Thermocoleostomius sinensis A174: one gene and its partners. The protein of the gene in region 2 binds, or shares a complex with, the protein of the main gene of each other region. Links are inferred from orthologs where the notes say so. Each region holds a gene or a part of one and is shown on either strand. Other genes may lie near its edges.

Region 1 (2,839 bases), 1.7 Mb from region 2 along the record:
CGTAGGGAACCATGCCGGTTTCGCGCACAGGAATCTTATCGAGGTCTAGCTCAATGCCAACCCCCCCTTTGGCGGCCATCTCGGAGGTGGAACAGGTAATGCCAGCCGCTCCCATATCTTGAGCTGCGATCACAGCCCCGGCTTTAAAGGCTTCTAAACAGGCTTCAATCAGCGATTTTTCCAGGAACGGATCGCCTACTTGCACGGCCGGACGATCGTCGATCGATGCGTCGCTGAGTTCCGCGCTGGCAAAACTGGCTCCCCCCATGCCGTCGCGTCCGGTAGTAGACCCGACATACAGCACCGGATTGCCAACGCCCGCCGCTCCGGATTTGACAATTTCCGGGGTCTCCATTAGCCCCAGGGCCATGGCGTTTACCAGGGGATTACCGGAATAAGCCGGATCAAAGTATACCTCGCCGCCCACCGTTGGCACTCCCACGCAATTGCCATAATGACTAATACCAGCCACAACACCGCTGAATATTCTGCGCGTGCGGGCATCGTCGAGCGTGCCAAACCGCAGCGAATTGAGAATAGCGATCGGGCGGGCCCCCATGGTGAAAATATCGCGCAGAATGCCGCCCACCCCGGTTGCGGCTCCCTGAAACGGTTCCACTGCCGAAGGATGATTGTGCGACTCAATCTTAAACGCTAGCCGCAATCCATCGCCCATATTGACTACGCCCGCGTTCTCACCGGGACCGACAAGGATGCGATCGCCTGTTGTTGGAAATTGTTTTAATAGCGGTCGCGAATTTTTATAGCAACAATGTTCCGACCACATGACGCCAAACATCCCCAACTCGGCTCGATTGGGATGCCGCCCCAACCGCCGCACAATTTCCTCGTATTCGTCCGGCTTTAGCCCTTCAGCGGCAATTTCTTGCGGTGAAAAGGGCGGGGAAGAGGTGGCAGATACAGGAGCCTCTGACATGGGGGGCACAAACGCGACAAGCTCCATTCTAAGGGAGGACGGAAGCAAGGAAGATGCCAGACAAGCCAGCTAGTTTTCTTGGTGCTAACCGTTTCTTGGTTCAATTTATCCCTCCCATAAAGGTTTCGTATGTTCGTTGGCAGTTTTGGAAATTCCTAATAATGTAAAAAATAGGTAACATTAAGGGTGAGTTACCCATCGCGAAGGCAGTAGATTTAACCGTGTTTGTCCTCACTGGCTACGAATACCTGTTAGGTTTTGTGATTGTCTGCGCCCTCGTCTGTGCCGCAGCGATCGTCCTGTCTACGTTGCTGGCTCCTCGTCGGAAAGGCGCTGAGCGACGCACGACCTATGAATCTGGGATGGAACCGATCGGCGGGGCGTGGATTCAGTTCAACATCCGCTATTACATGTTTGCGCTGATCTTTGTCATCTTTGACGTGGAAACCGTCTTTTTATATCCCTGGGCAGTGGCCTTCAACCAGTTGGGTCTGCTGGCCTTTGTAGAAGCCCTAATTTTCATTGCAATCCTGGTTGTTGCGCTAGTTTATGCTTGGCGTAAAGGAGCCTTAGAATGGTCATGACCCCAAAGACTTCAGACAATGCAGCCGAGATGCTGCTTAACCCCATTGGGCGTCCCCAAGTCACACAGGATTTATCCGAAAACGTGATCCTGACAACGGTGGACGATCTTTACAACTGGGCACGGCTGTCTAGCCTGTGGCCGCTGCTGTATGGTACGGCTTGTTGCTTTATTGAATTTGCGGCGTTGATTGGGTCGCGATTTGATTTTGATCGCTTTGGCTTGTTGCCCCGATCGACCCCTCGCCAAGCGGATTTAATTATCACTGCTGGAACCATCACCATGAAAATGGCTCCAGCGCTGGTACGGCTGTATGAGCAAATGCCCGACCCCAAATATGTAATCGCAATGGGCGCGTGCACTATCACAGGCGGCATGTTCAGTATGGATTCCCCGACGGCTGTTCGCGGCGTTGATAAGCTGATTCCGGTAGATGTGTATATTCCCGGTTGCCCGCCTCGCCCTGAAGCCATCATTGACGCCATCATCAAGCTGCGTAAGAAAATTTCGAGTGAATCGTTGGCAGAGCGTGGTCAAGTGGCTCCCACTCATCGCTACTACACCGTTCAGCACAACTTGCAACCCACCGACGAAATTCTCACTGGCCGATATCTGCAAGCGGAAACTCGTCAAGCGCCGCCCAGAGAGTTGATGGAAGCAATGGGAATGCCGGTTCCCCCAGTGTTAGAGCAGCAGAAGGAGGAAATCGATCGTGGCTGAAGAAGAAACGCAAGCTCCGGCTGCTGAAGCCGAATCCTCCACTCAACTGGTGGAAGCAGGTAAAACCTCGAAGTGGTTGACCGAAAACGGGTTTGAGCATGAGGTATTGGAGCCAGATCATCTTGGTGTGGAAGTATTGAAGGTCGATCGCGATTTGCTCTTGCCCTTCTGCACGGCTCTGTATGCTTACGGTTTCAACACGCTGTCTTGCCAAGCGGGGTATGATACTGGTCCCGGCGGCGATCTGGTCAGTATGTATCACCTGATCAAAGTGGGCGATAATGTCACTAATCCTGAAGAGGTGCGGATCAAGGTGTTTTTACCCAGAAACGATCCGCGTGTGCCGTCGGTGTATTGGATTTGGAAAGGAGCCGACTGGCAGGAACGGGAAAGCTATGACATGTACGGCATCATCTATGAAGGGCATCCCAACTTAAAGCGAATCTTGATGCCGGAAGATTGGGTTGGCTATCCCTTGCGCAAGGATTATATCTCTCCTGATTTTTACGAACTTCAAGACGCTTACTAACGCTAGATTCTAGTTACCTTTGATTTGGGAGTGCAGACGGCTGTGCTCCTTGTTTTTTATGGGTTAAGTC
Region 2 (3,074 bases):
TGACAATGCCCATGGAGTTGAAAGCACCATCGCGCCTAGCAAGACAAACAACCCCAGACATACAGCCGCGGTTGCTGCTTTGCCAATCCAGGCGTTCTTCACCGGAAGAAAATCTTCCCGCTTGTTCACCAGCATAATTCCAAACAAAATCAGAACATTGACAGCGCCCACATAGATGAGCACCTGCGCTGCTGCGACAAACCCGGCATTCAGCAAAATGTAAATGCCAGCCATGCTGGTGAAAACAAGCCCCAGCAGAAACGCTGAATAGACAATATTGGACAGCAAAACAACACCTAGGGCTGAGCCGATCATCATCACGGCTAGCACGATCAACGATACGAGTTGAACTCCGTCGGCTAAATTCACGGCAATACGATCTCCCTACTCTTATAGTTATTTGGCGTCTGCGCGCTCTTGTTCTTGCAGAAGTTCTTCCGGCAGTCTACCCGCCCGACGAGTGCCCTCTGGCAAGGCATGGGGGTCAAGCACCCCTTTAGGCAAGTAAGCCAACTCACGCAGCGGCGTCACCATTGGGTCAGAATGCATGACGCTGTAGGGCAGACGACCCAACGCCACGTTATCGTAGTTCAGTTCGTGGCGATCGTAGGTTGACAACTCATACTCTTCAGTCATGGATAGACAATTGGTGGGACAAAACTCGACACAATTGCCACAAAAAATGCAAACTCCGAAGTCAATGCTGTAGTGATTCAGCTTCTTCTTCTTCGTTTCTTTATTGAATTCCCAATCCACAACCGGCAAGTTAATGGGGCAAACGCGGACACAAACTTCGCAGGCGATGCACTTATCAAACTCAAAGTGAATGCGGCCGCGAAAGCGTTCCGACGGAATTAATTTCTCGTAGGGATACTGCACTGTAATCGGGCGGCGCTGCATGTGATCGAAGGTAACAGACAATCCTTGACCAATATATTTGGCAGCTTGAACCGCCTCTTTAGTGTAATCACCGACTTGTTTGAGGAACTTCAGCATAGTGTTCTCGTGAGAAGTCAAGTTCAGCAAGCGAGGGGAACAGGAAAGGTAAGAAATAAAACTCTTCAGCGTTTAACTTTTCAATACACTATCCACCAAAGGCAACGGGGAAGGCCAGCTTCAATCCAGCCGTAAGCAGCAGATTCACTAGGGAAACTGGGAGTAGGAACTTCCACCCCAAGTTTAGCAACTGGTCAATGCGAACCCGTGGCACTGTCCAGCGCAACAGAATCGCCAGGAAAATCATTAGGTAGGCTTTGAACAGGGTCATGACGATACCCAAGCTACCTGTGATGACCTGTAGCCAGGGAGTGGCTTCGCTAACGCCCAAGGCATTAGCAACCCAGCCAACTGGAATTGGCGACTCCCAACCGCCCAGATAAAGCACCGCAATTAGCAAACAGGAGAGCACCAAGTTGGCGTAGGAACCCGCATAGAACAGCATGAAACGGACAGCGCTGTACTCAGTTTGATAGCCAGCTACCAGTTCTTCTTCAGCTTCGGGCAGGTCAAAGGGCATGCGCTCACATTCAGCTAAGGCTGCGATCCAAAAGATCAAAAACCCAACTGGCTGTCGCCAAACGTTCCAGCCCAAGATGCCATAGCCTGACTGTTGACCCACAATGTCGATCGTGCTCAGCGAGTTGGACATCATGACAACTGCCAACACCGACAGCGCCAGTGGAATCTCGTAGCTAATCGATTGCGCCGCCGCCCGCAGCCCGCCTAACAGAGAGTACTTATTATTAGAGGCATAGCCTGCCATCAGCAAGCCGATCGGAGCCACACTGGACAGGGCAATCCACAGAAACACGCCGACATTAATATCGGTAATAACGAGGTTTTGCCCAAACGGAACAATGAGATAAGACAAAAAGACCGGGACGAAAACGAGAATGGGAGCCAGGATAAACAACCAGGGATCGGTTTTAGCTGGCAACACATTTTCTTTGAACAACAGTTTGATCACATCAGCCGCTGGAACCAGCATCCCAAAGGGGCCCATAAACTCTGGGCCAATGCGCTGCTGAGCCGCTGCCGAAATTTTTCGTTCAAGCCATGTTGAAACTAATGCTAAGACTGTGACAGCCGCCACGATGACGACCATGGGCAGGGGTATCCAAACGGCTTTGGCAGCCCCATGAGGCAAACCCAACCCTTCGAGTAGCTGGATGAAACTTCCTTGTAAATCAATTCCTGGACTCATGTTTCCCGCAATAGGCGATCAACTGTGTGAAGATTCTTAGCAGAACCTCCTGCCTTAGTATACCGTTGCCAGGTTTGTTACACGGTGTTGCGACATAGAAGAAGTTCTGGGAATTTGCATAAGCAGTTCTTAATTATGCCACTGCAACGAGAGGAGAGGGGCGATCGCCTAGTTGGTCTGTCTAATAGTGCATTCGGCACACACGCTACACTGAAGGAGGCAAAGCTTAAGTCTAGACAAACTAGCAAGCAGTCAGTCTACCTTACCTATCGGTCTACAGAGAGGTCTGTGCCGTTCCAGTGAACTAGTTTCAGGTAGTTGTGGAGGGTGTGATGCGGCGGGCCTGTTTAATTGTAAATCCGACATCGGGTACTGTCGGAGATGACCCCGTGAACGTGGAGCAGTTGCCGTCGATCGTCTCGGCTCTGCAATCGGGGGGGATTACCACAGACGTGGTTTTAACGGAATCCGGCACTTCTCCAAAAACCTTGGCGCAACGAGCATTGACCCAAGCCTATGATTTGGTAATTGCGGCAGGTGGTGATGGAACCGTGAGCGAAGTGGCCAAAGGCTTGTTACACACCTCCATGCCACTAGGAATTTTACCGATCGGTACGTACAACAACATTGCTCATAGCTTGAACCTTCCCCTCGAGATCATGGATGCCTGCCAAGTCGTGATTCATGGGCAAATTGTGAGCATTGATGTAGGCGTTGCTAATAACCAGCACTATTTTTTTGAGGCGGCAGGGGTTGGGCTGGATGCAGTACTATTTCCGTTGGGTGAAGAAATTAAGGGGGGACGGTGGCAACGGCTCTGGCAAGTGGTTACGTTGACGTTGAACTATCAGCCTAAGCGCATCCGGATGCG
Region 3 (3,206 bases), 1.7 Mb from region 2 along the record:
TCTCTATCAGGCGTGGCAAGACGGGCAAACCGGATTTCCAATTGTGGATGCAGCGGCGCGGTGCTTGCAGGCCACAGGCGGCTGGCAACAGCTTAATTTTCGGATTCGAGCGCTGTACTCCAGTTTTCTCAGTAATTTGCTAGGTATGGATTGGCGCTATGGAGCACTGCACTTTATGCGGCACTTGCTCGACGGCGATTGCCCGATCGATCACTATCAGTGGGCTATGCAGGCGGGTGTGACGCACTGTGTCGATAAAACCTGGACGCGCATTTACAATCCGGAACAGGTAGCCGTCGATCGCTGCGACCCCGATGGCAGATTCATCAAACGCTGGGTTCCGGAGGTGGCACACTTACCGCCAGAGCAGTTGGGATTACCACCCAAACTCAAAGACTATCCATCACCCATTCTCAATTACCGAGCGGCGCGTCAACGGCGCATCAAACAACTCGATCGCCAACGCCAAGCGTTTTTACACCAAGAAAACCTGATTCCATACCTAGCCCAACTGCCCACTTGCCTGATTCCCTTTGGCAGCGATCGATTTGCAAGTGACGTTGCGTGGGCAATGGCATCTCAACCAAACCTATTTCCCTCACCGCTTGATCTCGATGCGCTCGATCTAAAACAAGCCCAAGCTTTACGAACCTGGTTTGTTGCCCATGTAAACATCAAGCCCCGCACTGTCACGCCTCGAAAGCGGCGTCGATCGAAACGGCAGCCCACCAGCGATTTTGTGCAGCTAAGCTTGCTGGAGCTTTAGACTTAACCCATAAAAAACAAGGAGCACAGCCGTCTGCACTCCCAAATCAAAGGTAACTAGAATCTAGCGTTAGTAAGCGTCTTGAAGTTCGTAAAAATCAGGAGAGATATAATCCTTGCGCAAGGGATAGCCAACCCAATCTTCCGGCATCAAGATTCGCTTTAAGTTGGGATGCCCTTCATAGATGATGCCGTACATGTCATAGCTTTCCCGTTCCTGCCAGTCGGCTCCTTTCCAAATCCAATACACCGACGGCACACGCGGATCGTTTCTGGGTAAAAACACCTTGATCCGCACCTCTTCAGGATTAGTGACATTATCGCCCACTTTGATCAGGTGATACATACTGACCAGATCGCCGCCGGGACCAGTATCATACCCCGCTTGGCAAGACAGCGTGTTGAAACCGTAAGCATACAGAGCCGTGCAGAAGGGCAAGAGCAAATCGCGATCGACCTTCAATACTTCCACACCAAGATGATCTGGCTCCAATACCTCATGCTCAAACCCGTTTTCGGTCAACCACTTCGAGGTTTTACCTGCTTCCACCAGTTGAGTGGAGGATTCGGCTTCAGCAGCCGGAGCTTGCGTTTCTTCTTCAGCCACGATCGATTTCCTCCTTCTGCTGCTCTAACACTGGGGGAACCGGCATTCCCATTGCTTCCATCAACTCTCTGGGCGGCGCTTGACGAGTTTCCGCTTGCAGATATCGGCCAGTGAGAATTTCGTCGGTGGGTTGCAAGTTGTGCTGAACGGTGTAGTAGCGATGAGTGGGAGCCACTTGACCACGCTCTGCCAACGATTCACTCGAAATTTTCTTACGCAGCTTGATGATGGCGTCAATGATGGCTTCAGGGCGAGGCGGGCAACCGGGAATATACACATCTACCGGAATCAGCTTATCAACGCCGCGAACAGCCGTCGGGGAATCCATACTGAACATGCCGCCTGTGATAGTGCACGCGCCCATTGCGATTACATATTTGGGGTCGGGCATTTGCTCATACAGCCGTACCAGCGCTGGAGCCATTTTCATGGTGATGGTTCCAGCAGTGATAATTAAATCCGCTTGGCGAGGGGTCGATCGGGGCAACAAGCCAAAGCGATCAAAATCAAATCGCGACCCAATCAACGCCGCAAATTCAATAAAGCAACAAGCCGTACCATACAGCAGCGGCCACAGGCTAGACAGCCGTGCCCAGTTGTAAAGATCGTCCACCGTTGTCAGGATCACGTTTTCGGATAAATCCTGTGTGACTTGGGGACGCCCAATGGGGTTAAGCAGCATCTCGGCTGCATTGTCTGAAGTCTTTGGGGTCATGACCATTCTAAGGCTCCTTTACGCCAAGCATAAACTAGCGCAACAACCAGGATTGCAATGAAAATTAGGGCTTCTACAAAGGCCAGCAGACCCAACTGGTTGAAGGCCACTGCCCAGGGATATAAAAAGACGGTTTCCACGTCAAAGATGACAAAGATCAGCGCAAACATGTAATAGCGGATGTTGAACTGAATCCACGCCCCGCCGATCGGTTCCATCCCAGATTCATAGGTCGTGCGTCGCTCAGCGCCTTTCCGACGAGGAGCCAGCAACGTAGACAGGACGATCGCTGCGGCACAGACGAGGGCGCAGACAATCACAAAACCTAACAGGTATTCGTAGCCAGTGAGGACAAACACGGTTAAATCTACTGCCTTCGCGATGGGTAACTCACCCTTAATGTTACCTATTTTTTACATTATTAGGAATTTCCAAAACTGCCAACGAACATACGAAACCTTTATGGGAGGGATAAATTGAACCAAGAAACGGTTAGCACCAAGAAAACTAGCTGGCTTGTCTGGCATCTTCCTTGCTTCCGTCCTCCCTTAGAATGGAGCTTGTCGCGTTTGTGCCCCCCATGTCAGAGGCTCCTGTATCTGCCACCTCTTCCCCGCCCTTTTCACCGCAAGAAATTGCCGCTGAAGGGCTAAAGCCGGACGAATACGAGGAAATTGTGCGGCGGTTGGGGCGGCATCCCAATCGAGCCGAGTTGGGGATGTTTGGCGTCATGTGGTCGGAACATTGTTGCTATAAAAATTCGCGACCGCTATTAAAACAATTTCCAACAACAGGCGATCGCATCCTTGTCGGTCCCGGTGAGAACGCGGGCGTAGTCAATATGGGCGATGGATTGCGGCTAGCGTTTAAGATTGAGTCGCACAATCATCCTTCGGCAGTGGAACCGTTTCAGGGAGCCGCAACCGGGGTGGGCGGCATTCTGCGCGATATTTTCACCATGGGGGCCCGCCCGATCGCTATTCTCAATTCGCTGCGGTTTGGCACGCTCGACGATGCCCGCACGCGCAGAATATTCAGCGGTGTTGTGGCTGGTATTAGTCATTATGGCAATTGCGTGGGAGTGCCAACGGTGGGCGGCGAGGTATACTTTGATCCGGC

The links.
Region 1: the proteins of nuoH (region 2) and OXH18_RS21385 are in contact, whole or in part, in a cryo-EM structure (PDB 6KHJ), measured with the Thermosynechococcus vestitus proteins. The link is inferred for Thermocoleostomius sinensis A174 from one-to-one orthologs. Residues at the interface, in WP_126985484.1 of Thermosynechococcus vestitus: Gln8, Lys26, Trp29, Leu30, Pro33, Met34, Met37, Leu38, Leu83, Ile84, Phe85, Lys86, Glu87, Asp88, Val89, Leu90, Pro91, Ala92, Thr100, Ala104, Val107, Ile108, Phe111, Leu112, Tyr114, Ile115, Ile125, Ser126, Leu128, Phe133; in WP_126986108.1 of Thermosynechococcus vestitus: Gly6, Tyr7, Glu8, Tyr9, Phe10, Gly12, Phe13, Leu14, Ile16, Cys17, Ser18, Pro21, Ala24, Leu25, Ala27, Ser28, Leu31, Arg32, Pro33, Ser35, Arg40, Leu41, Thr42, Thr43, Tyr44, Glu45, Ile51, Gly53, Ala54, Trp55.
Region 3: the proteins of nuoH (region 2) and OXH18_RS21390 are in contact, whole or in part, in a crystal structure (PDB 6Y11), measured with the Thermus thermophilus proteins. The link is inferred for Thermocoleostomius sinensis A174 from one-to-one orthologs. Residues at the interface, in WP_096411122.1 of Thermus thermophilus: Arg36, Val44, Arg45, Met46, Gly47, Pro48, Asn49, Arg50, Val51, Leu57, Gln58, Ala61, Asp62, Ile64, Lys65, Ile67, Phe68, Lys69, Glu70, Ile72, Val74, Glu223, Ala224, Glu225, His233, Thr234, Glu235, Tyr236, Ser237, Trp241; in WP_096411117.1 of Thermus thermophilus: Arg16, Glu17, Gly18, Leu24, Leu27, Val28, Trp30, Gly31, Arg32, Asn34, Ser35, Trp37, Thr54, Asp55, Ala56, Asp59, Ala61, Arg62, Phe63, Gly64, Glu66, Val67, Phe68, Arg69, Ala70, Ser71, Arg73, Gln74, Ala75, Asp76.

What each region holds. Positions count from the first base shown.
Region 1 is NZ_CP113797.1:4,965,185-4,968,023, forward strand. It holds OXH18_RS21385 (NAD(P)H-quinone oxidoreductase subunit 3), read left to right. Parts: upstream 1-1,158; coding sequence 1,159-1,521; downstream 1,522-2,839. Other genes in the region: purL (phosphoribosylformylglycinamidine synthase subunit PurL), read right to left, coding at 1-937; OXH18_RS21390 (NADH dehydrogenase subunit K), read left to right, coding at 1,512-2,240; OXH18_RS21395 (NAD(P)H-quinone oxidoreductase subunit J), read left to right, coding at 2,233-2,769; OXH18_RS21400 (FAD-binding domain-containing protein), read right to left, coding at 2,839-2,839. UniProt on the Escherichia coli protein: NDH-1 shuttles electrons from NADH, via FMN and iron-sulfur (Fe-S) centers, to quinones in the respiratory chain. The immediate electron acceptor for the enzyme in this species is believed to be ubiquinone.
Region 2 is NZ_CP113797.1:3,301,842-3,304,915, reverse strand. Bases 145-2,989 are described here. They hold nuoH (NADH-quinone oxidoreductase subunit NuoH), read right to left. Parts: upstream 2,204-2,989; coding sequence 1,085-2,203; downstream 145-1,084. Other genes in these bases: OXH18_RS14285 (diacylglycerol/lipid kinase family protein), read left to right, coding at 2,536-2,989; ndhI (NAD(P)H-quinone oxidoreductase subunit I), read right to left, coding at 397-993; OXH18_RS14300 (NADH-quinone oxidoreductase subunit J), read right to left, coding at 145-369. Also shown: more of OXH18_RS14300, read right to left, coding at 1-144; more of OXH18_RS14285, read left to right, coding at 2,990-3,074. UniProt on the Escherichia coli protein: NDH-1 shuttles electrons from NADH, via FMN and iron-sulfur (Fe-S) centers, to quinones in the respiratory chain. The immediate electron acceptor for the enzyme in this species is believed to be ubiquinone.
Region 3 is NZ_CP113797.1:4,965,583-4,968,788, reverse strand. What follows is about bases 230-3,206. They hold OXH18_RS21390 (NADH dehydrogenase subunit K), read right to left. Parts: upstream 2,094-3,206; coding sequence 1,365-2,093; downstream 230-1,364. Other genes in these bases: purL (phosphoribosylformylglycinamidine synthase subunit PurL), read left to right, coding at 2,668-3,206; OXH18_RS21385 (NAD(P)H-quinone oxidoreductase subunit 3), read right to left, coding at 2,084-2,446; OXH18_RS21395 (NAD(P)H-quinone oxidoreductase subunit J), read right to left, coding at 836-1,372; OXH18_RS21400 (FAD-binding domain-containing protein), read left to right, coding at 230-766. Outside these bases: more of OXH18_RS21400, read left to right, coding at 1-229. UniProt on the Escherichia coli protein: NDH-1 shuttles electrons from NADH, via FMN and iron-sulfur (Fe-S) centers, to quinones in the respiratory chain. The immediate electron acceptor for the enzyme in this species is ubiquinone.